Regions from separate parts of the Duganella sp. CY15W genome, predicted to be linked through region 1. Evidence: predicted binding sites of a transcription regulator. Region 1 holds the regulator's gene; the other holds the start of a gene.
What was found. Region 1 encodes sigma-54, which starts transcription at its own class of promoters, with help from an activator protein. Its sites were predicted from a motif close to TGGCANGNAANCTGCTTT; they were not measured.
Positions count from the first base shown of each region.

Region 2: a site for sigma-54 is predicted at 4,505-4,522, ahead of GTP58_RS22460 (TorF family putative porin). Genes of this name have one in related genera too.

Region 1 is NZ_WWCQ01000002.1:236,194-251,046, reverse strand. It holds gene GTP58_RS10685 (diguanylate cyclase) at 1-332, shown strand, start outside; gene GTP58_RS10680 (monovalent cation:proton antiporter family protein) at 329-2,311, opposite strand; gene GTP58_RS10675 (SIS domain-containing protein) at 2,460-3,449, shown strand; gene GTP58_RS10670 (HAD family hydrolase) at 3,449-3,979, shown strand; gene lptC (LPS export ABC transporter periplasmic protein LptC) at 3,992-4,585, shown strand; gene lptA (lipopolysaccharide transport periplasmic protein LptA) at 4,603-5,199, shown strand; gene lptB (LPS export ABC transporter ATP-binding protein) at 5,201-5,953, shown strand; gene GTP58_RS10650 (RNA polymerase factor sigma-54) at 5,960-7,432, shown strand; gene hpf (ribosome hibernation-promoting factor, HPF/YfiA family) at 7,509-7,865, shown strand; gene GTP58_RS10640 (alginate lyase family protein) at 7,955-8,857, shown strand; gene GTP58_RS10635 (enoyl-CoA hydratase/isomerase family protein) at 8,867-9,940, shown strand; gene GTP58_RS10630 (Lrp/AsnC family transcriptional regulator) at 9,946-10,404, shown strand; gene GTP58_RS10625 (VOC family protein) at 10,498-10,869, shown strand; gene rapZ (RNase adapter RapZ) at 10,862-11,731, opposite strand; gene GTP58_RS10615 (TonB-dependent siderophore receptor) at 11,904-13,847, shown strand; gene GTP58_RS10610 (hypothetical protein) at 13,851-14,111, shown strand; gene GTP58_RS10605 (hypothetical protein) at 14,104-14,382, shown strand; gene GTP58_RS10600 (PepSY domain-containing protein) at 14,379-14,853, shown strand, end outside.
Region 2 is NZ_WWCQ01000004.1:519,408-534,260, reverse strand. It holds gene GTP58_RS22485 (DUF1840 domain-containing protein) at 1-44, opposite strand, end outside; gene GTP58_RS22480 (hypothetical protein) at 223-711, opposite strand; gene GTP58_RS22475 (M1 family metallopeptidase) at 708-2,414, opposite strand; gene GTP58_RS22470 (YifB family Mg chelatase-like AAA ATPase) at 2,518-4,029, opposite strand; gene GTP58_RS22465 (accessory factor UbiK family protein) at 4,127-4,366, opposite strand; gene GTP58_RS22460 (TorF family putative porin) at 4,610-5,356, shown strand; gene GTP58_RS22455 (P-II family nitrogen regulator) at 5,368-5,706, shown strand; gene GTP58_RS22450 (ammonium transporter) at 5,718-7,280, shown strand; gene gshA (glutamate--cysteine ligase) at 7,394-8,695, shown strand; gene gshB (glutathione synthase) at 8,748-9,698, shown strand; gene GTP58_RS22435 (PTS sugar transporter subunit IIA) at 9,747-10,154, shown strand; gene GTP58_RS22430 (HPr family phosphocarrier protein) at 10,196-10,465, shown strand; gene ptsP (phosphoenolpyruvate--protein phosphotransferase) at 10,510-12,258, shown strand; gene GTP58_RS22420 (homoserine O-acetyltransferase) at 12,370-13,485, shown strand; gene metW (methionine biosynthesis protein MetW) at 13,482-14,084, shown strand; gene GTP58_RS22410 (AmpG family muropeptide MFS transporter) at 14,095-14,853, shown strand, end outside.

The DNA.
Region 1 (14,853 bases):
CGGCGCGCATCAAGGACGAGCTGCGCACCTCGGACGCGCTGGCGCGTTTCGGCGGCGAAGAGTTTGTGGTGCTGCTGATTGACGCCAACCTGGAAAGCGCGGCCTTTGTGGCCGAGCGCATCCGCGCCAGCGTGGCAGGCAGCATGATTGTGCTGTCGCCATCGCTGCAATTGTCGGTGACGGTATCGATTGGCGTGGCTTGCCTGGAAGTAGGCACGGCGGAGGGCGAAGCGGAAGTCATCGCGCGTGACCTGATCGCCCGCGCCGACGAGTTGCTGTACGACGCCAAGGAAAACGGCCGCAACCGCGTAGTCAGCACCCGAACTGGTTAGCGCGTCAGGCGCTGCTCGGCGCGGTTGACGGCGTCGGCGCCGCCGCGTAGCACCACGACGTCGCCGGCCTGCAAGGTCGTATCCGGCGTGACTTCCACGCCGCTCTTGCCGCGCCGGATGCTGGCCACTTCCGCGCCCGATGCATGCACATCCAGCGAACCCAGCGACCGTCCCACGCACGGCGCGTTGCCATTCAGCGTGACTGAATGCAGGCGTTCCATGTCGGCCTCTTCATCCACATCGCTCATGCCATGGAAGTAGCCGCGCAGCGAGGCATAGCGCTCCTCACGCGCCACCTGCACGCGGTGCACTACGCGGCGCAATGGCACGCCCAGCATCACCAGGGCGTGCGAGGCCAGCATCAGGCTGCCTTCCATGAGTTCCGGCACCACTTCGGCGGCGCCAGCCTGTTTCAGAAGGTCGAGGTCGGTGTCGTCATGTGAGCGCACGATGACTGGCAGCGACGGCGTCAGCTCGTGCACCAGATGCAGCACCTTGAGCGCCGAGCGCGTGTCGGCATAGGTGATGACGATGGCGCTGGCGCGGTAGATACCGGCCGCGACCAGGCTTTCACGGCGCGCGGCATCGCCATAGGACACTTGGGCGCCGGCGGTCTGCGCTTCCTGCACGCGTTCGGGATCGAGGTCGAGCGCGTGGTAGTCGATTTTTTCTTCGGTCAGCAGGGTTGCCAGGCTCTGGCCGCTGCGGCCGAAACCGCACACGATCACGTGCTTGTTGGTGGACATGGTGCGGCTGGCAATCTTGGTCAGCTGCAGCGACTGCATCATCCACTCGTTGCTGGAGAATTTCATCACGATCTTGTCGGACTGGGCGATGATGAACGGCGCCAGCAGCATCGACAGTACCATCGACGCCAGCACTACCTGCACCACCTGCGAATCCATCAGATTGTGCCCCGCCGCCAGATTCAGCAGCACGAAGCCGAACTCGCCCGCCTGCGCCAGCGCCAGGCCGGTACGCATGGAGACGCCATCGGAGGCGCCAAACAGCTTGGACAGGCCGGCAATCAGCGCAAACTTCAGCAGCACCGGGCCGGCCAGCAGCACCAGCACCAGCCACCAGTTGGCCATCACCAGCTTGACGTTGAGCAGCATGCCGATGGTGATGAAGAACAGCCCCAGCAGCACATCGCGGAATGGCTTGATGTCTTCTTCCACCTGGTGCTTGTATTCGGTTTCGGAAATCAGCATGCCGGCCACAAACGCGCCCAGTGCCAGCGACAGGCCGGCGCGCTCGGTGATCCAGGCCGCGCCCAGCGTCACCAGCAGCAGGTTCAGCATGAACAGTTCCTGCGAGCGGCGCTTGACCACGATGGTGAACCAGCTGCGCATCATCTTCTGGCCAAAGAACAGTAGCAGGGCCAGCACGATGATGGCTTTGACGCCGGCCCAGGCCAGCGTTTCGACCAGCGCGTCCGGACGCTCGCCCAGCGAGGGAATCAGGATCAGCAGCGGCACCACGGCCAGATCCTGGAACAGCAGGATGCCGATGATTTTGCGGCCGTGCTCGCTTTCGAGTTCCAGCCGTTCGGTGAGCATCTTGACCACAATCGCGGTGGACGACATGGCCAGTGCGCCGCCCAGCGCAAACGAGGCTTGCCAGCTGATGTGCAGGGCAGCGGGCAGCTGGGTGGCGATGGCCCAGCCAAACAGCATGGTGGCGATGATGGTGAACACCACCTGCGCCAGCCCGAGGCCGAACACAATCGTGCGCATGGCCTTGAGCTTGGCCAGCGAGAACTCCAGGCCGATCGAGAACATCAGGAATACCACGCCGAATTCGGCCAGGCCGTCGGTGGTTTCGCTTTGTTCGGCCAGGCCCAGCGCGTGGGGGCCGATCAGGATGCCGACGGCCAGGTAGCCGAGCATGGGCGGCAGGTGCATCATGCGGAAGGCGACCACGCCCAGCACGGCGCTGCCCAGTAACAACAGGGTTAATTCCAGAGGTGAAAACGTCATTTCAACATCGCCAGTAAAAAAAGATCGTTGTTTGTGGGCCGTGACCGGCACGATTTTGGCACGCTAGGCGCGTTATGTTATGACTGGCAAGTTTTTTGCTTTCTCAATTCGGCTATACTTGGGCATGAGTGTAACCCATGAAAAAACAATGCTGAAAGCTTTTGATGCAAAAACGGCACTGCGTCTTGCCCGAGACACGCTGCAAAACGAAGCGGATGCCATCAACGCCCTGAACGCGCGTCTGGAAAACGACGACAGCGTGGTGCAGGCCATCTCCCTGCTGCTGAACTGCAAGGGCCGCGTGGTGGTGTCCGGCATCGGCAAATCGGGCCATATCGGCCGCAAGATCGCTGCGACGCTGGCCTCGACCGGCACGCCGGCGCTGTTCGTGCACCCGGCCGAAGCGGCGCATGGCGACCTCGGCATGGTCACGGCCGATGATGCATTTATTGCCATTTCCTACTCCGGCGAAAGCTCGGAACTCATGACCATCCTGCCGGTAGTAAAACGCATGGGCAGCAAGGTGATCTCGATGACCGGCAAGCCGGGCTCCAGCCTGGCTACCATCGCCGACGTCCACCTCAACGTGGCCGTGGCCAAGGAAGCCTGCCCGATGAACCTGGCGCCAACCACCTCGACCACCGTCACGCTGGCGCTGGGCGACGCGCTGGCCGTGGCGCTGCTGGACCTGCGCGGCTTCAAGGAAGAGGATTTTGCCCGCTCGCATCCGGGCGGTGCGCTGGGTCGCCGCCTGCTGACCCATGTGCGCGATGTGATGCGCAGCGGCGATGCAGTGCCGAGCGTGACGGCCGACGTCAAGCTGACCGATGCGCTGCTGGAAATCACCCAGAAGGGCATGGGCATGACGGCCATCGTCGATGCCGATGGCAAGCCGGTCGGCGTGTTCACCGACGGCGACCTGCGCCGCATGATTGAAAAAGTCCAGGACTTCACCAAGGTGGTGATCGGTGATGTGATGCACGCCAACCCGCGCACCATCTCGCCGGAGAAAATGGCGGTCGATGCGGTGGCCGTGATGGAGCAGTACCGCATCAACCAGATGCTGGTGACCGATGCTGATGGCAAGCTGGTCGGTGCACTGCACATCCACGACCTGACCCGCGCCAAGGTGATCTGATGACCGAGCTGACTTATGTAGAACGCGCCGCGCGCGTCAAGCTGATGATCTTTGACGTCGATGGCGTGCTGACCGACGGCAGCCTGCACTACGGCGCCGACGGCGAAGCCTTGAAGACGTTTAATGTGCAGGATGGCCTCGGCATCAAGCTGATCCAGGAAGCCGGCATCGACACCGCCATCATCAGCGCGCGCAAGTCGCCGCAGGTGATCAAGCGTGCTGCGGACCTCGGCATCGGCCATCTGCACCAGGGTGGCCACGACAAGCTGACGCCGTTTAACGCGCTGCTGGAAAAGACCGGCCTCACGGCGGAACAGGTCGGCTTCATCGGCGATGATGTGGTGGACTTGCCGATCCTGAAACGCGTGGGCTTTGCCGTGGCGGTACCCAACGGCCGCAAGGAAGTGCTGGAGCGCGCGCATCACGTCACCGTGGCCCAGGGCGGCCGTGGCGCCGTGCGCGAAGTGTGCGAACTGCTGATGCACGCGCAAGGCAGCTACGAGCGCGTGATGGCACAATTCCTGGTTTAACAAGGACAAGTCATGCGTAAAAGAACAGCACACCGCTGGCAGCTGACGCTGATCATGATGATCGGCCTGTTTGTCGCGCTCGGCAGCTTCTGGCTGGTGCAGGTGGTCAACCAGGCCGGGCAGGAAGCGGAAATCGACAAGTTCCGCGAAGAGCCGGACTACATCATTGACCGCTTCAGCATGGTACGCATGAACAAGGCGGGCCAGCCGGCCTACATCATTTCCGGCGACAAGCTGACCCATCGCCCGGTCGGCGACACCTCGGTGATCGACAAGCCGTACGTGCACAGCCTGTCCGGCGAGCAGCCGCCCATGAATATGCGGGCGCAGACCGCCTATGTCGATCAGGGCAATACGCGCGTCAAGCTCAGTGGTAATGTGGACGTGGTCCGGCCTGCCACCAAGCTCACCCAGGAACTGCGCCTGCAGACCAGCACGCTAACGGTGTACCCGGATGAAGAGCGCATGGAAACCGACGCCAAAGTTGATATGCTGTCGGGCCACTCGACCGCGACCGGCACCGGCATGACCGCCAACAACGCGACCCGCCAGATTACGCTGGGCGGCCGCGGAACGATTACGATGCCGCCACGCGCGGCACATTAAAGGAACGATACATGAAGATGAGCAAACTGATGCTGTCGGCTGCGCTGCTGCTGGCGGCCTTTGCCGCACAGGCCGAGAAGGCCGATTCCAGCAAGCCAACCCAGATCACCTTTGACCAGCTGGACGCCGATGACGTCAAGCAGATCAAGACCTTCACTGGCAACGTGGTGCTGACGCGCGGTACGCTGCTGATGAAGTCGCCCAAAGCGGTGGTGACGGAAGATCCGGAAGGCTACCAGTACGTCGTGCTGAACAGTGGCGGTGGCGTGCAGGCGACCTTCCGCCAGAAGCTTGACGGCGCCGGCGACCAGTGGGTCGAAGGCCAGGCTGACCGCATTGAGTACGACGGCAAGACCGAACTGGTCAAGCTGTTCTCGAAAGCGCAGATCAAGAAACTGGAAGGCAGCAAGAATGCCAGCCAGGTCGATGGCGAATTCATTTCCTACGACAGCCGCAAGGAATTCTTCGCGGTCAAGAACTCGCCGAGCGGCGACAGCAAACCGGGCGGCGGCCGCAGCACCATGGTGATCCAGCCATCGAGCAAGCTGGCCGTGCCTGCAACAGCACCGGCCGCACCTGCCACGCCGGCCAACCAGCCTGCGCCGGGGAAATAAGATGGAAGCATCCTGCGGCAGCACCCTGATCGTCAAAGGACTGCAAAAGACTTACGGCAAGCGCCAGGTGGTGCATGACGTCTCGCTGCAAGTCGAATGCGGCGAAGTGGTGGGGTTGCTGGGGCCGAACGGCGCCGGCAAGACCACCTCGTTCTACATGATCGTTGGCTTGGTGCCATCGGACGCTGGCACCATCGATATCAGCGGCACCGACATTTCCTCGCTGCCGATCCACCGCCGCGCTTCGCTGGGCTTGTCCTACCTGCCGCAGGAAGCGTCGGTGTTCCGCAAGCTGACGGTGGAAGAAAATATCCGCGCCGTCCTCGAAATTCAAAAGGTCGACGGCAAGCCTTTATCCAAGGCTGACATTGATGAACGGCTCAATACCCTGCTGGCCGATTTGCAAATCGAAAAGCTGCGCGAGAACCAGGCGCTGTCGCTCTCCGGTGGCGAGCGTCGCCGGGTGGAGATCGCGCGCGCACTGGCGACCAATCCGCGCTTCGTGCTGCTCGACGAACCATTCGCCGGGGTCGACCCGATTGCCGTGATTGAGATTCAGCGCATCGTGCGCTTCCTCAAGGAGCGCGGCATCGGCGTCCTCATTACCGATCACAATGTGCGCGAGACGCTGGGCATCTGCGACCGCGCTTACATTATCAACCAGGGTACGGTGCTGGCATCTGGCCGTCCGGACGACATCATCGCCAACGAGTCGGTGCGGCGTGTCTACCTGGGTGAACATTTCCGTATGTAAGCCTTCATGAAACAGTCTTTGCAACTGCGCACGTCGCAGCATCTCGCGCTGACGCCCCAGTTGCAGCAGTCGATCCGGCTGCTGCAATTGTCGACGCTGGAGCTGCACCAGGAACTCGAACAGCTGCTGACCGATAACCCGCTGCTGGAGCGCCTCGACGATCCGCTCGACCACTCGCTGCGCCTGCTGGCCGATGGCGCCATCAGCCAGCAGGCGCCGGCATCGGAAGCGCCGGCCGAAGGTCCGCCAGGCGATGCACCGGCGGCCGAAGCCGACAGCTACGAAGCACCTGCCGCCGATACCGAAAGCACCACGCCCGATGCCGATATGGACTGGGGCGATTCCGGCCGCAGCAAAAATACCGATGACGAGGAATCGCGTCCGCAGCTGGAAGCGCACCACTGCACGCTGCGCGAACATCTGATGGAACAGATGCGCGTGACGGTGCTGGAAATGCGCGACCGCGCGCTGGTGGAACTCATCATCGATGCGCTCGACGAGAACGGCTATCTGGAAGAATCGCTGGACGACATCCACGCGCGCCTGCCCGAAGAACTGGCAGTGGAAATCGAAGAACTGCAGACAGCACTAAGCCTGCTGCAAAGCTTTGATCCGATGGGCGTGGGCGCACGCAATGCATCCGAATGCCTGGCCCTGCAAATCAAACGCCTGCCCGGCGTACCGTTGGTGACTAGGCGTATGGCCCTGGCCATCGTGGAAAAACACCTCACGTGGTTTGCGCAGCGCGACTTCAACAAACTGAAAAAAGCGCTGCTGTGCGATGACGAAGACCTGCGTGAAGCGCAGGCCGTGATCCGCCAGTGCAACCCGCATCCGGGCGCCGCGTTTGCATCGGATGTATCGGACTACGTGGTGCCCGATGTGATCGTTAAAAAAGCGCGAAATGGCTGGCAGGTCAGCCTCAATAACGACGTCATGCCGCGCCTGCGCGTGAACCAGATGTATGCCAACCTGCTCAAGCAGGGCAAGGGCGAAAGTGCGATGGGCGCGCAGCTGCAAGAGGCCAAGTGGCTGATCAAGAATATGCGTCAGCGCTTCGACACCATCCTGCGTGTCGCCCAGGCGATAGTAGAAAGACAAAAGAACTTTTTCTCGCATGGTGCGGTTGCCATGCGCCCCCTTGTGCTTCGCGAAATAGCTGATACACTGGGTTTACACGAGAGTACTATTTCTCGGGTAACAACTCAAAAATATATGCTGACCCCGCACGGCATGTTTGAGCTGAAATATTTCTTTGGTAGCCATGTCGCCACCGAAGCTGGCGGGGAAGCAAGTTCGACGGCGATACGTGCATTGATCGTGCAACTCACAGGAGCAGAAGACCCGAAAAATCCTTTATCCGATAGTAAGATTGCGGACATGCTGGGAGAACAGGGTATGGTGATTGCGCGACGGACCGTTGCCAAATATCGCGAAGCCCTCAAAATCCCACCAGTCAGTCTCCGCAAGTCTTTGTAGTTACTTGGTTCCTGCGCGCCCGGCAGCAAGGGGTATCGCACTAACCGTTAGAAGCGACTTATCTTTAGGAGTGTGTATGAATCTCACCATCAGTGGACATCATCTCGAAGTGACCGCAGCTATTCGCGAGTACGTGCAGAATAAACTGGAACGGGTCACCCGCCACTTTGATCAAGTGATTGATATTGCTGTCATCCTGACCGTAGATAACCTTAAAGAGAAAGAGAAACGCCAGAAGGCTGAAATCAACCTGCGTATGTCCGGCAAGACCGTCTACGTGGAAAGCCTGTCGCAAGACCTGTACGCCGCCATCGATACCCTGATCGACAAGCTTGACCGGCAGGTCATGAAGTACAAATCCAAAGTTCAATCGCACGGGCACGATGCCATCAAGCATATCCCCGACAGCTACGAACCCGCTGCCTCCGCCTGATTAGCGGTCACAGCACATCAAACAAAGGGCGCTCAAGGACGCCCTTTTTTGCAGTAGAATAGTTAAACGTTTAACTCTCCTGGAGAACCATGAAATATCTGCTGATTGCACTGGCGCTTGCCGCGCCGGCCAGCCATGCCTGCGATGCGCCGCCGCCCGCGCGCAGCGACATCGACGCCAACAGCTATTACTCGGACCAGCATCACTCCGTCATCGATCCGGTGCTGCGGGCCAGGAATATCGCCAACACCAAACCGGTCGAGGACTTCCTGTCGCAGGTGGCGCGCGACGCCAATCAGGGGGATGCTGCGTGCGCGCTCACCTGGTTGAACAGCTGGGCCGGGCAGCAAGCCATGCTGGGCAAGATGTCGAGCGAACAGGCCTATTACGTGCGCAAGTGGACCTTGGGCGGCTTGGCGCTGAACTACGCGCGCATCCGGCAGCAGGCAACGCCGGCGCAGCGTGCGGCCATCGAAAGCTGGTTCAAGGCGCTGGCCGATGCCACCATGGTGCATGCGGACGCCAAGAAGGGCGGCCGCAACAACCACTACTACTGGGAAGGCCTGGCCGTGACAGCGGTGGGCGGCGTGACCGGCGATGCGCGCTATCTGGACTGGGGCCGCAAGGTATTCGAGCATGCGATGGGCCAGATGGCGGCCGACGGTGCGCTGCCTGCGGAAATGGAACGCGCGGGCAAGGCGCTGCACTATCAGGTGTATGCCGCGACGCCGCTGGTGATGATCGCCTCGATACTGGATCTGCACGATGCGCGGCTGGACACGCTGGTGGCGTTCACCGTCGCCAGCTCGGCCGATCCGTCCGGCATCGTCAGGCGCACTGGCGTGGAACAGGAACCGGTGGGCAGCCGCGAGGTGACGATTGTCTACAACCGCCACGAAGGCAAGCCGCCGCCGCCGGCCGGCAAGGCGCTGTGGCAGCCGCGTCTGGGCGGGGCGCTGGAAGTGCCGAACCCGCTGGAGCATCTGCAGTAGAATATTCGCATGAGCGAATATATCCATACCAGCGTTAGCAATGGCACCGGCCTGATCGTACTGGACCGGCCCAAGGCCCTCAACTCCCTGTCACTGGACATGGTGCGTGCGATCACCCAGGCGCTGCTGGCCTGGCGCGATGATGCGGCGGTGGCTGCAGTGGTCATCCGCAGCAGCAGCGAAAAAGCGTTTTGCGCGGGCGGCGACATCCGTTTCTTTTACGATGCAGGCCGTACCACGCCGCAGCACGGCAGCGCGCTGGTGGAGGATTTCTTCACCGAAGAATATTCGCTAAATCATTTAGTTCATTTCTATCCCAAGCCCTATATTGCGCTCATGGACGGCGTGGTGATGGGCGGCGGCATGGGCATCGCGCAGGCAGGTCCGGACGCGCGCGTTCGCATCGTGACCGACAAGACCAAAATGGCCATGCCGGAGGTGAATATCGGGCTGTTCCCGGATGTAGGTGGCAGTTATTTCCTGTCGCGCGCGCCGGGTGCGCTGGGCTACTACCTGGGCATTACCGGCGTCACCATCAGCGCGGCGGATGCCTTGTATGCGGGCCTTGCCGATTACTACGCGCCGCTGGCGGACCGCGCGGCGCTGGAGGCGCTGCTGACCGATACGCCGGGTGCTGGCTTGGTTGCCGCCATCGCGGCGCACGCGCAGCCGGCCGGCGACAGCGCGCTGGCGGCCGCGCACGCTGGCATTGACCGTCACTTCGGTGCCGGCTCGGTGCCCGCCATTATCGCCTCGCTCAAGACCGACAGCAGCGAGTTCGCGCAGAAAACGCTGGCGGTCATCGCCACGCGCTCGCCGCTGATGATGTGCGTCACGCACGAACTCATCAAACGCGGTGCGGCGCTGGACGTGGCCGGCTGCCTGCGCATGGAGCGCGCACTGGTGCGCCGCAATTTTGAAAACGGCGAAGTCATTGAAGGCGTGCGCGCGCTGGTCATCGACAAGGACAATGCGCCGCAATGGACGCCGGCCACGCTGGACGCGGTCAGCGACGAGATGGTGCAAGCCATGTTCCAGCCGGTCTGGCCAGACTACGCGCATCCGCTGCGCCATCTGGACTGAGCGCGGTGGAACTGGACCGCATCGACCTGCAGATACTCAACCTGCTGCAGGAGGACGCCACGATACCGCTGCGCCGCCTGGCCGAGCAGGTGCATGCTTCCGCTGCCACCTGCCAGCGCCGCATCGCCCAGCTGCGTGCCAGCGGCATCCTGCTCAAAGACGTGGCGCTGGTGGACCGCGTGAAAGTGGGGCGGCCCCTGACCGCCTTCGTCACCGTCCAGCTGGCGCAGCAGAACACCGCGCTGCTGAAAATGTTTGAAGCCTTGATGCGCGAAGAGCCCGACGTCAGCGCGTGCTACGAAGTGGCCGGCGAATACGACTTCATGCTGGTGGTGACTGCCGCCTCGATGGAAGCCTTCCAGGCCTTCACGCGCCGCGTCTTCACGTCCAACAACAACGTCAACAACTACAAGAGCCTGCTGGCGATGAGCTGCGCCAAGTTCGAGACCAAAGTCCCGTTATGAAGATTGAATAAGTTTTGCACCGCACCGGTGCAGAATGAAAATTTGTCTCATGGCGCGTCCGTATGATGGGCTCCTCAACTCTTGGAGAGCATCATGATCGACCACGTATCCATCGGCACGCGCGAACTGCCGCGCGCCACCAATTTCTACAGCGCCTGTTTCGCGCCGCTGGGCTATAGCGTGCAGCACCAGGATGACGGCCAGACCATCTACGGCGCCAATGGCCACTGGAGTTTCGCGCTGTATCCGTCGCCGCAGGGAGAATTGATCGGCGCGCGTACCCATGTCGCCATTGCCGCACCGAGCCAGCAGGCCGCCCAGGGATTTTTCGAGGCTGCCATCGCCTGCGGCGCTACCGCCTTGCGCGAACCGGGACTGCGCCCGGACATCAACGAGCGCTACTACGGCACCATGGTGAAAGACCCCGATGGCCACACCATCGAGGTGGTGCACTGGATCAGTTGAATTTCTGCTCGCGGTGGCGCAGCACCACGCGTTCGTTTTCGTTGAAGTAGGCGGCCAGTTTTTCCGCCATGTAGACGGAGCGGTGCTGGCCACCGGTGCAGCCGAGGGCCACCGTCAGGTAGCTGCGGTTGTCGCTCTTGAAGGAGGGCAGCCATTTTTCAACGAAGTTACGGATGTCGTTGAGCATTTCGCCGGCGCTGGCCTGGGCATTGAGGAAGTCGATCACGGGCAGGTCGCGGCCGGTCAGCGGGCGCAAGGTCAGGTCGTAATACGGATTCGGCAGCGCGCGCACGTCAAAGACAAAGTCGGCGTCCATCGGCACGCCGAGCTTGAATGCAAACGATTCAAAGAACAACGTCAGCGGCGCACCGGCGATCGCCACCAGGTCCTTGACCCAGGCGCGCAGTTTATTGGCGCTGAGCTCGGACGTGTCGATCACGTGGCCCAGCTTTTCAATGGCGGACAAGCGTTCGCGTTCTTCCAGAATACATTCGATCAGGGTGCGGCGCGCGGCGGGATTCTGCCCCGGACGCAGCTCGTGCGACAGCGGATGGCTGCGGCGCGTCTCGGAAAAGCGCGCCACCAGCGAGTGGGTGTTCGCCGTCAGGAACATCACCTTGACGTCGTGCCCCTCTTCACGCAGGCGCTTCACATCGGCCGGCAGCGACGCCAGCGACTCGGCGCTGCGCGCATCGACGGCCACCGCCAACGCCTGCAGGCCTTCCTCCATCAAGGTCTTGACCAGGCTGGAAAGCAGGGCGGGCGGCAGGTTATCGACGCAGTAATGTCCCGTGTCTTCGAGGACATTGAGTGCGACAGATTTGCCGGAACCGGAGATACCAGTGATTAGTACGATGCGCATAGCGTCGATGATACCGCAGTAAGGCCAGCCTTGCCCATCGCCGCCTTGGGAAAGGTAGCGCTTCCACAGGGTCAAATTGATAAAGATGCTGAAATGCCATCAAAATTTCTTGCATGTGTGAATGTAAATAATTATCATTTGCGTTCAAAAAAATGAAACCACGTTCAGGGATATGATGAAACTCAGTAAAAAAACCTTGGCGGCCGCACTTGCCGCCCTCTGCGCTGCTCCGGCCTGGGCCGCCGATCTGCAGGATGCCAACACCGTTGTCGTCAGTGCGTCGTTGCGCGAGCACAGCCTGGCATCGGCGCCGGCATTTACCACCATCGTCACCGCGGAAGACATCGCCAAGTCGCCGGTCAACAGCCTGGCTGATTTGCTGCGCGAAACGGTGGGCGTCAACAACCAGACCGATAGCACGGGGCGCGACGAAATCCAGATCCGCGGCCTGGGCGGCAAATACACGCTGATGCTGGTCAATGGCCGCCGCATCTCCTCGGGCGGCGCACTGTGGCGCGGCAGCGATTTCGACTTCAGCTCGATTCCGCTGAACAGCATCAAGCGCGTGGAAATCGTGCGTGGCCCGATGGCGGCGCTGTACGGTTCGGACGCGATTGGCGGCGTTATCAACATCATCACCAAGACGCCAACCCGGAACTGGAGCGGCACCGTGTCTGGCGAGTACCGCAGCATTGCCAGTGGCGACGGCGGCGACCAGCACCGTCTGGGCGCATCGGTGGCTGGCGCGTTCAATGATGCGCTGAGCCTGTCGATTGCCGGCGAAAGCTATGACCGCAAAGCCTGGTTCAGCACCACGGCTGGCGAGACCAAGGTGCCGCAGCTGGAGCAAAAACAGTCGGACAACCTGATCGGCACACTGACCTGGAAATTGTCGGAAACCCAGAGCATCGATATTGATTTTGGCTACAACAAGGACAAGCGCCCGAAAGGCCTGTACTTCTACGCCTTCTATCCGGCCTACAATTTCGAGTCCAAGGACTACCGCGACCAGACCATCACGCGCAACACCTATGGCGTCACGCACAAGGCGCTGTGGAGCTGGGGCAGCACCACGGCTTACCTGAGCCAGGAGAACGCCAGGATCGATGACTTCAACACGCGCTACGACAAGCCGCAGCAGCGCCTGCTGAAAGAAGACAATACCAGCGCCAAGTTCTACGCCAATGCCGACCTCGGCATCAACGCGCTGACTGCCGGTGTCGACCTGCGCCGCCAGACCATCAAGGACCCGCTAAGCTATCTGAAAACTGGCCAGATGAAGACCGAAACCTCGGCCCTGTTCGTGGAAGACGAGCTCAAGTTCAACCCGCAATGGAGCCTGACGCTGGCTGGCCGCGAAGACCATACCGACACCTTTGGCAACCACTTCACGCCCAAGACTTACCTGGTATTCCAGGCGTCGCCCGAGGTGACGGTCAAGGGCGGCGTCAACCGGGCGTTCCGCGCACCGGAAGCCTATCAGCTGGCGACGGAATACAGCATCGTCAGTTGCGGCGGCAGCTGCTACCTGAGCGGCAATCCCAATCTGACGCCGGAGAAAAGCACCAACTATGAGCTGGGCGTGGAGTTCCACCGCAAAGGTTTGAACGCCAGCGCAGTGGCCTTCAAGAACGACGTGAGCGACATGATTGTGGCGCTCTACAATCCCGCCGGTCCATCGAAAAAGTGGGCCAACCTGGCCAAGGCCAAGACCAGCGGCGTCGAACTGCAGGCGGATGCGGTGCTGAATGCGGCCTTCTCGGTCAGCGGCAACTACACCCACCTGAATGCCGATTACACCGATGAAACCGGCAAGTCCACCGAGCTGGATAACCGTCCCAAGCAGATGGCTAACCTGAGCCTGAACTGGAATGCCAACGCGTGGCTGCAAAGCTCGCTGTCGGCGCACTACACGGGCGAGCAGGCGTACGAGGGTGACAAGCTGCCGGCCTACACGCGCGTGGACCTCAGCGCCTCGGCCAAGGTCGGCCGCAATCTCGTGCTACGTGCCGGCGTCAAGAACCTGACGGACGTCAGTCTCGAAAACAAGAGCAAGAATTTCGCGACTTTCGAGCTGGGCCGTAATTACTACGTCAGCGCGGCGTACACGTTCTAAGCCATGCTGCCTGTGCTTGCGTTTGTGCTGACGCTGGCCGGATGCGGCTTGCTGTATCTGAGCCATCGTCATCAGGGCTGGCTGCGGCAGCCGCTGCCGGCCGTGCCTGCACGGACCGGCGGCGGGGCGCTGCTGTTGCTGGCGCTGCTCTGCGCCCACTTCTGCTTCAGTCCGCTGACGGCCCTGTTTGCCTGGCTGGCGATGCAAATGCTGGTGTTCGGCCTGCTGCCGTTTTTCTCTTTGCTGAGGCCGCGTCATGAGTGACAGGAACAACAGGATTTCACCCGACTGGTGGACCAAGACCCTGGCCGGCGCCGTGCTGGGGCTGACGCTGGCGTTTGCCGCGGCCGGCCTGTTTGCGTGGCACGGCCCCGGCGGCCTCAGCGCGCCGAACAAGGCGCAGGCGGTGATGTGGAGCGTCATCTGGTTATGGATGCCGGTGTTCTCGCTGGTGTACCTGTTCCGCACCGGCAGGCAGGCCGTGCTGTGCCTGGCCGTCGCCAATGCGGTGGCCTATGGATTGTGGTGGGTATGAAGATACGTAGCGATATTTTGCGCGTCTACCAGGCGTTGCACACCTGGGTGGGCATCTGCGCCGGCATGCTGCTGTTTATTGGTTTCTTTGCCGGTGCACTGACTATGTTCAAGCAGCCGCTGGATCGCTGGATCAGCGCGCCCGTGCATACGCTGCCCGGGCTGCCGGCGGCGCAGACCGATGCGCTGGTCAGCACGCTGCTGGCCGAGCGTCCGGCTGCGCGCGAGGAATTCGTGCTGCATTTGCAGCAGCATGAAAATATCGCTGCTCCGGTCAGCTGGAGCGAAGGCGCGGGCGGTCGCGAAATCGACCTGTCCGCCAGGCGATGGTACGCGACGCTGGATGTTCATGGCCAGCTGATCGCGCAGCAGGCACTGCCGTCCCTGTTGGCGCAGCTGATTGACATGCTGCACCGTACCGGCGGCGTGCCCGGCACGCTGGGCGACGAGTATCTTGGTGTTTATCTGATGG
Region 2 (14,853 bases), on a different contig from region 1:
ATCAAGACTTCCGGGCTGGATTTGGATTTGAAGGCAATTAACATAAACGCGCTTTCTTGGTCTTGTTGGTGAAAAAATGTGCGGGGCGCCGGTTGTCAAAGTTAACGGCAACTCCGTTAATGTAGACTTTAGGCCATTGCTGAAACTTTACAAGGGTCTGGCGTACTTGTCTGCGCGCTGGCGCACGCCAATTAAGCATTCTCTAAGTCAATAGACTGAATTTCAGTAGAGTTTGAACGAGCTGAGGTAGGTATCGACCGTCTCAGCGTCGATATTCCTGGCCGGACCAATCACCACTGCCTGGTAGATTCTACGGTCTTTGGCCATAAAACGGCCGACCAGGCGCATGCCTTTGCCGCCGGCCTCGATTTCCTGCGCACCGTTGGCCGTGGTCTTGCTGGCGGTGACTGTGCCGCCGATATTGCTGACCATGGCCGTCTTCATCGCTTCAATCGCTGCCGGGACTTGCGCCGCATCGGCCAACTGGGCGCTGCCGACGGCGAACACCACGCCGTCGATTTCAGCGGCAGTCATGGTCATGCTGACGTCCAGTTGATCGAGCTTGATGCTGCGTGTTTGTGTGGCCGGTTTGCCGGGGAAAAGTACCGCGTAGGGCGCGTCGTTGCTGCGGTAATCGCGCCAGTCGTATTTCGGGCTGCATGCTGACAGCGTCGCGGCGAGTATCAAAGCCAAAGGTAGTTGGTGCTTCATTTTTTCGCTTTCTTCTTTTTGTCTTCGATGGCTTTCCACGCGTCGATGTAGTCCTGCTGGCGCAGCACGCGCGAGTTGGGATCGATGGTCACCAGCGCATGCGGCGGTAGCGGCAGTTCACCGTGACCATCGGCCATCGCCAGTTTCTCGACACGGTTGTTGATGCGGACTTCGACTGGCAGCGGGAACGTGCCGCCGTCTTTCAACTTCCAGGTCAGCTTGAGCTTATCGGCACTGCGTTCCTCCACCAGTTCCGGCAACGCGGCGTGGTACAGATAGCCGTCGAAGAACCAGGACAGATCGCGGCCGCTGGCTTCGTTGGCGAACTGGATGAATTCCCTGGTGCTGCTCCAGCGCGGCCGGAAGTTGCCCGGTGCCGGCGTGGTGGTGCCGTAGACCATGCGGCGCGTGGCGGCGAAGAAGGCGTCGTCGCCGATCAGATTGCGCAGCGTGTGCAGGATCAGCGCCCCCTTGTTGTAGATGTCGAGTCCCGGGCCGCCGCGTTCTTCCTCGTAGATGTCTTCGATGCGCTGGCTCTTGCCGCTGACGATAGGGGATTTGTTCAGCAGCGCTTTGCGGAATTCAAACAGCGAGGCCTGGAATTCCATCTCGCCGCGCAGGGATTCCATGTACAGCGGCTGCATGTAGGAACCGAAGCCTTCGTGCAGCCACATATCGTCCCAGTCCGCATTGGTCATCTGATTGCCGAACCATTCGTGCGACAGCTCATGGTGCAGCAGCCAGTCGTAGCCGAATGGCGACTTGAGATAGCCGTTGCCATAGGCGTTGATGGTCTGGTGTTCCATGCCCAGGTGCGGCGTTTCGACCACACCCATTTTCTCGTCGCCGAAAGGATAAGGGCCGATACGGCTTTCAAAAAAATCGAGCATGGGCGCGAATTCGCTGAACAGGCCCTGGGCTTCCTTCTCGTGGCCTTTCAGGTACCACATGCGCAGCGGGATGCGGTTGCCGTACTTGCTCGCGTAATCGGCGGACAGCATATCGTAGGGACCGATGTTGAGGGCCACGCCATAGGTGCTGGGGTTCTTGGCGCGCCAGTTGTAGGTGCGCCAGCCGTCTTTTTCTTCCATGCCGGTGGCGATGCCGTTGCCCGCCACGACCAGCGGCGATGGCACGCTGATGTGCAGGTCGATGAGCTGTGGCTTGCCCATCGGATGATCGATACAAGGCCAGAACATGTCGCAGCCTTCGCCTTCCACCGTCGTGGCGATCCACGGCTGGCCGTCCTTGGTCTGGCTCCAGGTGAAGGCGCCATCCCATGGTGCGTGCTTGGCGATCTGCGGCATGCCGTGGTATTGGATGCGGACGGTGGTGCGGGCGCCAGCTTGCAGTGGTGTCGGCAGCGTCAGGTACAGGCGCCCGTCGGGATTGCTGATGGCAGACGGCGCGAGCGTGACGCCGTCGACACTGGCGCTGTCGACTGGCAGGTTGCGGTCCAGTTCCACCGCAATCCGCGTCAGCGGTTCTTTCAGCAGGAAGGTCAGCGATGCGTCGCCGCGGATGCTTTTGCTGGCCGGGTCCACGCGCAGTGCCAGGTCGACTTTTTCAAACGTGACGGCCAGCTGTTCAGGCGCACGCGGACTGCCGGAATTGACGGTGAAATCGGTCGGCGGAATAGTCGAGGTGGCGCAGCCGGCCAGCAGTGCGCTGGCAGCAAGGTAAGCGGGCAGACGGGGCATCATGTTCCTGGCATCGAATAAGCTGCGAGCAATATAGCAGCAACTGCGCCGGACTTGGTATGCCGGTAGCGCCAGAAAACCGCGTTTTATATTGCGCTGCCGGCGATTACTCGGGCAGCGCGCGCCGGTACTGGATGGCTTCCATCACGTGGGCATGCTGGATGAGGTCTGCCCTGGCCAGGTCGGCGATGGTGCGCGATACGCGCAGGATGCGGTGGTAGGCGCGTCCCGACCATTGGAAGTTCTCCATCGCCCATTTCAGGTGTTCTTTACCCTGCTTGTCGAGTTTGCAGTAATGATCGATCTCGCGGGTGGTGAGGAACTGGTTGCTCTTGCCTTGGCGTTGTATCTGGCGGTGAGCGGCGGCTTGCACGCGCGTGGCGATGACGGTGGAGGATTCGCCGTTCGCGTCAGCGGCGAGTATGGCGGGAGCAACGGAGCCCACTTCCATCTGGATGTCGATACGGTCGAGCAGCGGGCCGGAGATGCGATTTTGGTAGCGTAGCCGGACGTCGAGCGAGCAGCGGCATGCCACGCTTTGGTGGCCATAGTAGCCGCAGGGGCAGGGATTCATCGCGGCGATCAGCTGGAAGTGGGCCGGGAAATCCGCTTGCCGGGCGGCGCGCGAAATCGTGATGTGGCCGGACTCCATCGGTTCGCGCAGCACATCCAGTACCCGGCGATCAAACTCCGGCAGCTCATCGAGGAACAGGACCCCGCGATGGGCCAGCGAGATTTCGCCGGGGCGCGGGACGCTGCCGCCGCCGACCAGCGCTGCGCCGGAAGACGTGTGATGCGGCGCGCGAAAAGGCCGCTGCTTCCAATGTTCGATGCGGAAGGCGCCGGTCAGCGATTGCACGGCAGCGGTTTCCAATGCTTCTTCGTCGCTCATTTCGGGGAGCAGGCCTGCGAAGCGCGAGGCCAGCATGGTCTTGCCGGAGCCCGGCGGTCCCACCAGCAGGACCGAATGATTGCCGGCTGCCGCGACTTCCAGCGCGCGTTTGACCAACAACTGGCCTTTGACGTCGGCAAAGTCGGGGTAGATGGGCGCTGCGGCCAGCGGCGCCGCTTCGTGACGCGACAGCATGTTCTCCACGGATTTGCCGGCAAAGTGACGGCACACCTGCAGCAGCGATTCGGCGGGATAGATGGCGGCGCTCGACACCAGCGCTGCTTCGTCGGCATTTGCCAGCGGCAGGATGAAGGCCAGGCAGCCGCCGTCGCGCCGGGTGGCCAGCGACATGGCCAGCGCGCCGCGTATCGGGCGCAATTCGCCGGACAGCGATAGCTCGCCCGCAAACTCATATTGATGCAAGCGCCTGGACGGGATTTGTTTGGAGGCGGCCAGAATGCCCAGTGCGATCGGTAAATCGAAGCGGCCGGATTCTTTGGGCAGGTCGGCTGGCGCCAGGTTGACGGTGATGCGCTGGGCGGGAAATTCAAAACCGCCATTCTGGATGGCGGCGCGGACGCGGTCTTTGGCTTCTTTGACTTCGGTATCGGCCAGGCCGACGATGGTGAAGGCGGGCAGGCCGTTGGCCAGATGCACTTCTACGCTGACTTCCTGCGCTTCCATGCCAGCCAGAGCGCGGCTCTTGAGTACGGCGAGGATGGACATGGCTGGGCGGATGGACAAGAAGAACCAGCCGCCAGCGTAGCCCAAGGCCGCCGCGTCACGTTTGCGCTAACCCAAACGGGCGAGCGCATCGCAAAACTTACTGATTGATCTTGCCTTCCAGCTCAGCCAGGCGGGTTTCCAGCGCTTCCAGCTTGGCGCGGGTCTTGGCCAGCACCTGGGTCTGGATGTCGAATTCCTCGCGCGTTACCAGGTCCAGTTTGGCGAAACCTTGCGTCATCATGGACTTGACGTTCTTCTCAATGTCCTTTGCTGGTGAGTTTTCGATGGCTTGGCTGATCTTGTTTTGCAAGTCGTTAAAAAAAGTGTTCATATCCATATTATTCCTTGCTCTGGTTGGTCCTTCACTGCACCATCATGGTGCGATCCGGCGTTAATCTGGTGCGGATTCTCACGCTCATCCTGGCTGGCCCGTTATCAACGATGATACGGCACCAAACTCCTAGACAACATTAGCTGGCACACATTCTGCTAAAGAAGCCATTGAATGCTTTCACTGCTTCATTAATAAGGATTTTAAACCGCATCTGCTAATCAAGTTCAACTCACTAGGAAAACAACTATGAAAATGGCCAAGAACTTAACCCTGATTGCTGCGTTGACCTTAGCATTCGCGTCCCTGGCGCACGCTGAAGAGGCGGCACCCGCCCCTGAAGCCAAACCCGACAACGAAGTCAGCTTTAACGCTGCCGTTGTCAGCGACTACCGCTACCGCGGCGTATCGCAAACCCGCCTGAAGCCTGCCCTGCAAGGTGGCGCGGATTACGTCAATAACCCCACCGGCTTCTATGCCGGCACCTGGCTGTCGACCATCAAATGGGTCAAGGACGGCGGTGGCGACGGCAGCGTCGAATGGGACCTGTATGCCGGCAAGCGCGGCAATATCACTGACACCATCAGCTATGACGTTGGCGGCCTGTATTACTACTATCCGTCGAACAAGCTGAACCCGAGCGCCAATACTTTCGAGCTGTACGGCCAGATCTCGGCCGGTCCATTCTCGCTGAAGTATTCGCAGTCGACCACCAATCTGTTCGGCTTTGCCGATTCCAAGAACTCCGGCTACGTCGATGGCCAGCTGAATCAGGAAGTGTATGACGGTTACACCCTGAACCTGCACATCGGCCGTCAGAACGTGAAGAACAACAGCGCCTCCAGCTACACGGATTACAAAATCGGCGTGACCAAAGATTTCGGCGTAGTGACGGTGGCATTGGCGGCGGTCTATGCCGACACGGACGCCTACGTCGGACAAGGAAAGAACTTGGGTAAAGCCGGTGCTGTCCTGACCATCTCCAAAACCTTCTAAGCGAGGCCAGTATGAAAATGATTACCGCCATTATCAAGCCGTTCAAGCTTGACGAGGTGCGTGAAGCCCTGTCGGCAATTAACGTGCAGGGCATTACCGTGACTGAAGTAAAAGGCTTCGGCCGCCAGAAAGGTCACACCGAGCTGTATCGCGGCGCGGAGTACGTGGTGGACTTCCTGCCAAAAACCAAGATCGAGGCGGCGGTGGACGATTCCGTCGTCGAACAGGCCATCGAAGCGATTGAAGGCGCTGCCCGTACCGGCAAGATCGGTGACGGCAAGATCTTCGTGTACAACCTGGAACAAGTGATCCGCATTCGTACCGGCGAGACCGGCAACGAAGCTCTTTAAGGGGAAGACTGATGAAAAAAACTATAACAAGCGTGCTGGCTGGGGTATCTATCCTGTTCGCGCTGGCCGCACCCGTGTACGCGCAGGACGCCAAACCGGCCGCTGAAGCGCCTGCCGCTGCTGCCGCATCCGCACCTGCCGCGTCGGCGCCGGTTGCCGCTCCCGTTGCGGCAGCACCTGCAGCTGCGCCAGCCGCTGCTGCGCCAGCTGCTCCGGCAGAGGCCGCACCTGCTGCGCCAGCACCAGTGCCGCAAAAAGGCGACACCGCCTGGATGATGGTCTCCACCTTGCTCGTGATCTTGATGACCATTCCCGGCCTGGCCCTGTTCTACGGCGGCCTGGTGCGCTCGAAAAACATGCTGTCGATCCTGATGCAAGTGTTCATGATCTTCGCGCTCATCATCGTGCTGTGGGCCATCTACGGCTACTCGCTGGCGTTCACCGAAGGCAATGCGTTCTTCGGCAACCTGCATGACCGCACCTTCCTGAACGGTATCTGGGACCCGGCCAAAGGCGCGTTTGCCTACGCTGCCACCTTCAGCAAAGGCGTGGTGATTCCTGAGTTCATCTTCGTCGCCTTCCAGGGCACGTTTGCAGCGATTACCTGCGGCCTGATCATCGGCGCCTTCGCCGAGCGCGCCAAGTTCACCGCCGTGCTGGCTTTCGTAGTGATCTGGTTCACCTTTGCTTACCTGCCGATCGCGCACATGGTCTGGTTCTGGACCGGCCCTGACGCCATCAAGGACGCTGCAACGCTGGCCACGGAAACGGCCAAAGGCGGCTTCCTGTTCCAGAAAGGCGCGCTGGATACCGCCGGCGGTACCGTGGTGCACATCAACGCCGCTGTCGCTGGCCTGGTCGGCGCCTTCATGATGGGCAAACGCGTCGGCTACGGCCGCGAATCGATGGCGCCGCACTCGGTCACCATGACCATGATCGGCGCATCGCTGCTGTGGGTGGGCTGGTTCGGTTTCAACGCCGGTTCGGCGCTGGAAGCGGGCGACATCGCTGCACTGGCCTTCGTCAACACGCTGCTGGCAACTGCTGCTGCTACCGTGTCGTGGGTATTCGCTGAATGGCTCTTCAAAGGCAAGCCATCGATGCTGGGTGGTGCTTCGGGCGCGGTTGCTGGCCTGGTAGCGATTACCCCGGCGTGCGGCTTCGTCGGTCCGATGGGCGCGCTGATCATGGGCCTGCTGGCTGGCGTGATCTGCCTGTGGGGTGTGAATGGTCTGAAACGCCTGCTGGGCGCGGACGACTCGCTGGACGTGTTCGGCGTGCACGGCGTCGGCGGTATCCTGGGCGCTATCCTGACCGGTGTGTTTGCAGCGCCATCGCTGGGCGGCCAGGGCATCTTCGACTACGTTGCCAACAAGGCTTCGGCTGACTACTCGATCGGTTCGCAAGTGATTATTCAGGCCACCGGAGTGGGCACGACCATCATCTGGTCCGGCATCGTCGCGCTGATCGCCTACAAGCTGGTTGACGTGGTCATCGGCCTGCGGGTACCGGAAGAGGAAGAGCGCGAAGGTCTGGACATCACCACCCACGGCGAATCCGCTTACCATGCCTAATTGATAATGTTTCATCCAAAAGCGCCCCACGGGGCGCTTTTTTTATTTCCTGCCTTTAAAATAGGATTTTTGCCCTCATGTGGCATAGTCTGCACGGTAATAAGGATGTAAACATGGTTCCCCACCTCGTCACGGCCCTGAGCGGACCGCTGCTCGACTTAGAAGAAAAAATCCTGGCCGCCACTCCTGCGATTGAACGCTGGTTCCGCCTCGAATGGCAGGAGCATACGCCGCCGTTTTATTGCTCGGTGGATATGCGTAACGCGGGCTACAAGCTGGCGCCGGTCGATACCAATCTGTTCCCGGGCGGCTTCAACATGCTGGCCACCGAGATGCTGCCGCTGTCGGTGCAGGCCGCCATGGCCGCGATCGACAAGTATTGCCCGGATGCGCGCAACCTGCTGCTGATCCCGGAAATTACCCAGCGCCATCCAACCTACTGGCAGAACGTCGCCCGTCTGATGCAGATTTTCCGCCAGACCGGCCTGCACGTGCGCCTGGGCTCGCTGTCGCCGGACGTGACCCAGCCGACCCCGATCGCTTTGCCAGACGGCAATATGCTGGTGGTGGAGCCGCTGGTGCGTTCGCCGAACGGCCGCCGCGTCGGCCTCAAAGACTTCGATCCGTGCACCATCCTGCTGAATAACGACCTGTCGGCGGGCATCCCGGACATCCTGCAGAACATCCACGAACAAAGCCTGCTGCCGCCGCTGCATGCGGGCTGGGCGCTGCGCCGCAAGAGCAACCACATGAACGCCTACGACGAGGTGGTCAAGAAGTTCGGCAAACTGATCGGCGTCGATCCGTGGATGCTCAATCCCTTCCACGCCAAGTGCGATGCAGTCAACTTCCGCACCGGCGAGGGCTACGAATGCCTGGCCGCCAACGTTGATGCGCTGCTGGCCAAGATCAAGAAGAAATACAAGGAATACGGCATCAAGGACCAGAAGCCGTTCGTGATCGTCAAGCCGGATGCCGGCACTTACGGCACCAGCATCCTGACCATCAAGGATTCCAGCGAAATCAAGGACCTGACCCAGGCCCAGCGCGACAAGATGATCGTCATCAAGGACGGCAAGGAAGTCACCGACTTCATCATCCAGGAAGGCGTGCCGACGTTCGAGAGCATCGAAAGTGCCGTGGCCGAGCCGGTCGTCTACATGATCGACCGCTATGTGGTGGGCGGCTTCTACCGCATCCACGCGGAAAAGGGCATCGACCAGAACCTCAACGCACCGGGATCGCAGTACGTGCCGCTGGCGTTCGCGCAGCAGCACGCGGTGCCGGACCTGAAGGCCAAGCCGGGGACGGCCGCGCCCAACCGCTTCTATGTCTATGGCGTGGTGGCGCGCCTGGCGCTGCTGGCGGCGTCGCTGGAAATGGAACGCACCGACCCGAATCCAGAGGTCTACTGAGCGCTTTGCCGATCTCGGCTAAAATCCATTATTACCTCTACTGGACGCCTCCATGAAAATCGCCTTCCTTGCCGATCCCCTGTCGACCTTCAAAACCTACAAGGACTCCACCTACGCCATGATGGTGGAAGCCGGCAAGCGCGGTCACGAGGTCTATGCGTTCCAGCAAAAGGACATGGCGGTGGAGCAGGGTCTGGTGACGGCCAGGGTGGCGCGCATCCATTTCACCGGCGACAGCCAGGACTGGTACCGCGCCGACGAACCGGCGGAAACCAATCTGGGCGAATTCGACGCCATCCTGCAGCGCAAGGACCCGCCGTTCGACATGGAATACGTGTACGGCACCTATCTGCTGGAGCTGGCTGAAAAGCAGGGCGCCAAGGTGTTCAACAAGCCGTCGGCAATCCGCGATCACAACGAGAAGGTCGCCATCACCCAGTTCAGCGAGTTCACCTCACCGACGCTGGTGACGTCTGACGAAGCCCGCATCCGCGCCTTCCAGAAGCAGCACGGCGACGTCATCCTCAAGCCGCTTGACGGCATGGGCGGCGCCGGCATCTTCCGCGTGACCGCGGATGGCATGAACCTGGGCTCGATCATCGAAACGCTGACCGCCAACGGCAAGTACACCATCATGGTCCAGCGCTACATCCCGGACATCGTCAAGGGCGACAAGCGCATCCTGGTCATCGCCGGCAAGCCGGTGCCGTTCTCGCTGGCGCGCATTCCGCAGAACGGCGAAGTGCGCGGCAACCTGGCGGCCGGCGGCATCGGCGTGGCGCAGCCGCTGACCGAGCGCGACTTCGAGATCGCCAATGCACTGGGACCGATACTGGCTGCACGCGGCCTGTTGCTGGTAGGATTAGACGTGATTGGCGACCATCTGACCGAAGTCAACGTCACCAGCCCGACCTGCTTCCAGGAGATTACGCAGCAAACCGGCTTCCCGGTGGCGGCGACTTTCATCGATGCGATTGAGGCGGCTGTTGCAGCGTCGGAATAATGTCTCCTATGACAAGAAATATTCATTACTTACTGGCGGTTTAACAATATGGTAGGCATACTGCTTATGACACACGCACCACTGGGCCAGGCCTTTCTTGCGGCTTGCGCGCATGTGTTTCGTGGTCCGACCGAGCGGCTGGAAGCGATCGATGTCATCGCCGACCAGGACCTTGGTGAAGTCCAGGCGATGGCCGCGGCGGCCATCAAACGTCTCGATGATGGTGACGGCGTGCTGGTCATCACCGATGTCAAAGGCGGCACGCCCGCCAACTGCTGCAACCGGCTGGCCGATGCGGGCCGGGTGGAGGTCATTGCAGGCATCAGCTTACCGATGCTGCTGCGGGCCATCACCTACCGCCGCGATACGCTGGATGTGGTGGTTGAAATGGCCCTGGCAGGCGCGCAAAGTGGAGCAGTGCGCGTCGACAACCGGATACGCGTCGGGGAAGCCTGACGTTTTTTAGCAATGCGCAATCTGATTGAGACAGAAGAAAAATGATTCAGCAAGAACTTGAAATTATCAACAAGCTTGGTTTGCATGCGCGTGCCTCCGCCAAATTCACCCAACTGGCAGCAAAATACAAAAGCGATGTCTGGCTCACGCGTAATGCGCGCCGCATCAACGCCAAATCCATCATGGGCGTGATGATGCTGGCTGCTGGCAAGGGCGCCAAAGTCATGCTGGAAGCTGACGGCGACGACGAAGGCGATTGCATCGCCGCCCTGACCGCGCTGGTTAACGACAAGTTCGGCGAAGGCGAGTAATGTCGCCGGAGCGCAGCCGACCCCGATTCCAGGTAGGCCCGCCGATGGCCTCGTTCACGCTGCATGGCATTCCGGTTTCGCGCGGCATCGCAATCGGCCGCGCACACCTGATGGCGCCTGCGGCGCTCGACGTGCAGCACTATCTGGTGGCGGAAGAACAGGTCGAGGCCGAAGTCACGCGCCTGCAGCAGGCGCTGGCCGCCGTGCACAAGGAACTGCAGACGCTGTGGAACGAGCTGCCCAAGGATGCACCGACGGAGCTCGGCGCGTTCATCGACGTGCATGCACTGATCCTGTCCGACCCGATGATTTCGGAAGCGCCGCTTGACATCATTCGCACCCGCCACTACAACGCCGAATGGGCGCTGCTGACGCAGATCGATGAGCTGTCGGCGCAGTTCGACGAAATCGAAGACCCTTACCTGCGCGAGCGCAAGGCCGATATCCAGCAGGTCGCCGAGCGTGTGCTCAAGGTCCTCATGGGCACCGAGCGCATGCTGCCGGACGCCGCGCCGGCCGGCGACGACGAATACCAGCCGCAAATGATTATCGTCGCCCACGATATCTCGCCGGCCGACATGCTGCAGTTCCGCGACCGTTCCTTCATCGGCTTCGTGACCGATGTCGGCGGCCAGAACTCGCATACGGCGATTGTGGCGCGTTCGCTCGACATTCCGGCGGCCGTCGGCATGTCCGGCGCCTCCACGCTGATCGAGCAGGATGACTGGCTGATTATCGACGGCGATGCCGGTGTGGTCATCGCCAACCCCAGCGCGCTGGTGCTGGAGCAGTACCGCGAACGCCAGAACGCCGCCGCCCGCGCGCGCAAAAAACTTCAGAAGCTCAAGAAGACGCCCGCCATCACCAAGGATGGCACCGAGATCACGCTGCTGGCCAATATCGAACTGCCGGACGATTGCCCGGCCGCGATGGAGGCGGGCGCCAATGGCGTCGGCCTGTTCCGCTCCGAGTTCCTGTTCATGGGCCGTAACAACAAGATCCCGTCGGAAGACGAACAGTTCGAGCAGTACAAAAAAGCCGTGGTGGCGATGAAGGGCCGCCCGGTCACGATCCGTACGCTGGATATCGGCGCTGACAAGCCGCTCGACCAGAGCGAGCAGACTGCGCTCAATCCGGCGCTGGGCCTGCGCGCGATCCGCTACTGCCTGGCGGAGCCGCAGATCTTCCTGGCCCAGCTGCGCGCCATCCTACGCGCCTCGGCGTTCGGCAAGGTACGCATCCTGATACCGATGCTGGCGCATGCGTTCGAGATCGACCAGTCGCTGGCCATGGTGGCGCAGGCCAAGGCCGAGCTGCGTGAGCAAAACATCAAGTTTGACGACGATATCGATGTCGGCGCCATGATCGAGATTCCGGCGGCCGCGCTGGCGCTGCCGATGTTCGTCAAGCGCATGGACTTCCTGTCCATCGGCACCAATGACCTGATCCAGTACACGCTGGCCATCGACCGGGTTGATTATGAGGTCGCACACCTTTACAATCCGCTGCATCCGGCTGTGCTGCAATTGATCTCGATGACGATTGCGGCCGGGCATAAAGCCGGGATCGACGTCGCCGTCTGCGGCGAAATGGCAGGGGATGTCAAACTGACACGCCTGCTGCTGGGCATGGGCCTGCGCGAATTCTCGATGCACCCTGCGCAGCTACTGTCGGTCAAACAAGAAATCCTGAACAGCGACCTTGCACGCATCATGCCGCAGACACGCAAGATCATGCGCTCGATGGAACCCAACGTAATTGCAGACGCGGTCGAACAATTGCAGTTGATGTAGCACGTGGCGGAACCCACCCTCGCGGTTCCGCCTTGATAGATGGCCCGCGGGGCCGCCCCCATAAAAACTAGATCAACGATGTCTTCTCTGGGATACGTTAAGCCGCAAACCATGCATTTTGCCGAACCACTGGTTCTGCAAAGCGGCGCGTCGCTGCGCGACTATATGCTGATGTATGAAACCTACGGCACGCTGAACGCCGACAAATCCAATGCGGTGCTGGTCTGCCACGCACTCAACGCCTCGCATCACGTCGCCGGCGAATATGAAGGCCAGCCGAAAAGTGCCGGCTGGTGGGACAATATGGTTGGTCCCGGCAAGCCGCTGGACACCAGCAAGTTCTTCGTCATCGGCATCAACAACCTCGGCTCGTGCTTCGGTTCGACGGGGCCGATGCACACCAACCCGGCGACTGGCAAGCCCTATGGCGCCGCCTTCCCGGTGGTCACGGTGGAAGACTGGGTAGCCGCGCAGGCGCGCCTGGCCGATGCGCTGGGCATCCAGCAGTTCGCCGCCGTCATGGGCGGCTCTTTGGGCGGCATGCAGGCGCTGGCCTGGTCCATCATGTACCCGCAGCGTTTGCGCCATTGCGTGGTGATCGCCTCGACCGCCAAGCTGTCGGCGCAGAACATCGCGTTCAACGACGTTGCGCGCCAGGCCATCCTGTCGGACCCGGACTATCACGGCGGAGATTTCTACGCACATGGCGTGGTGCCGAAAAACGGCCTGCGCGTGGCGCGCATGGTCGGCCACATCACCTATTTGTCGGATGACGACATGGCCGAGAAGTTTGGCCGCAAGCTGCGCGATATCGCCACCAGCGGCGACTACAAATTCGACTTCGGCGTCGATTTCGAAATCGAATCCTACCTGCGCTACCAGGGCGACAAGTTCAGCGAATACTTCGACGCCAATACCTACCTGCTGATTACCAAGGCGCTCGACTATTTCGACCCCGCGCGCCACCATGGCGGCGATCTGGCGAAGACGCTGGCCGGCACGCAGGCCAAGTTCTTCCTGGCTTCCTTCACCACCGACTGGCGCTTCTCGCCGGAGCGCAGCCGTGAAATCGTGCAGGCGCTGGTCAGCAACCGCCGTCAGGTCACGTATGCGGAAATCGATGCGCCGCACGGCCACGATGCCTTCCTGCTGGAAGATCCGCGCTACATGAACATGGTGCGCGCCTATTACGGCCAGGTGTGGAACGAGATCGGGGGCAAGGTATGAACTTCAATGATTTGAGCAGCGCGCGCCCGGACCTGGCGTTCATCGCGCACTGGGTGCAGAACAAGGCGCACGTGCTGGACCTCGGTTGCGGCGACGGCGTGATGATGGACTACCTGCAAAGCGACAAGCAGTGCAGCGGCTATGGCATCGAACTGGCCGACGACGAAGTGCTGGCCAGCACCCAGCGTGGCGTGCGCGTGATCCAGCAGGATATGGAAAAGGGGCTGGCGCTGTTTGGCGATAACACCTTCGATACGGTGCTGTGCCTGTCTTCGCTGCAGATGATGAAGCATGTGGAAGCGCTGCTGCGCGATATCGTCCGCGTCGGCAAGGAAGCCATCGTGTCCTTCCCCAACTTCGCCTACTGGCCGCACCGCGTGGCCTTGCTGAAGGGCCGCATGCCTGTGTCGGAGTCGCTGCCGTACGAATGGTATGACACGCCCAACCTGCGCTGCGCGACCATCAACGATTTCCGTGACCTGGCGGAAGAGTGTGGCTTGCAGGTGATGGAATGTGTAGCGCTGGCAGAGGGGAAGCGTGTATCCTTCCTGCCTAATCTGCGCGGCGATCTTGCCGTATTCCGACTACGCAAAAAATAACGACCGCTCAATGACCGACAACCGGCCCTGGTATAGCTACATCAACGGACGCACCGTTTCCATCCTGTTCCTGGGCTTTAGCTCCGGGCTGCCGCTCTACACGCTGATCTACCTGATGCAGGCGTGGCTGGCCAAGTCCGGGCTGGACGTGAAGGCGCTGGGCCTGTTTGGCCTGGCGATGTTCCCGTACACGTTCAAGTTCCTGTGGGCGCCGTTGATGGACCGCTACACCATCGGCCCGCTGGGCCGGCGGCGCGGCTGGATGGCGCTGACGCAGCTGGCGCTGTTCTTGTTTATCGGCGGCCTCGGTATGCTGGATCCGAAACTGGAGCTGTCGCTGATTGCCGGCATGGTGTTCCTGATCGCCTTCATGTCGGCCAGCCAGGACGTGGTGATCGATGCTTACCGCCGTGAGATCCTGGCGGAAGAAGAGCAGGGCCTGGGCGCGGCGATCATCGTCAACGCCTACAAGGCCGCGAGCCTGATCCCCAGCGCGCTGGGGCTGGTGATGGCGGACAGCCAGCCGTGGCCGGTGGTGTTCTGGACGGTGGCGGCCTTCATGCTGCCAGGCCTGGTCTGCACGCTGCTGACCAGGGAACCATCGCTGTACGGCGAGCCACCGAAGAATCTGCAAGAGGCGGTGGTGCTGCCGTTCCGCGAATTCATCAAGCGCGATGGCATCCGCCAGGCGCTGTTCATCATCGCCTTTGTGCTGCTGTATAAAATCGGCGATACGATGACCACCGCGCTGTCGACCAAGTTCTTCCTC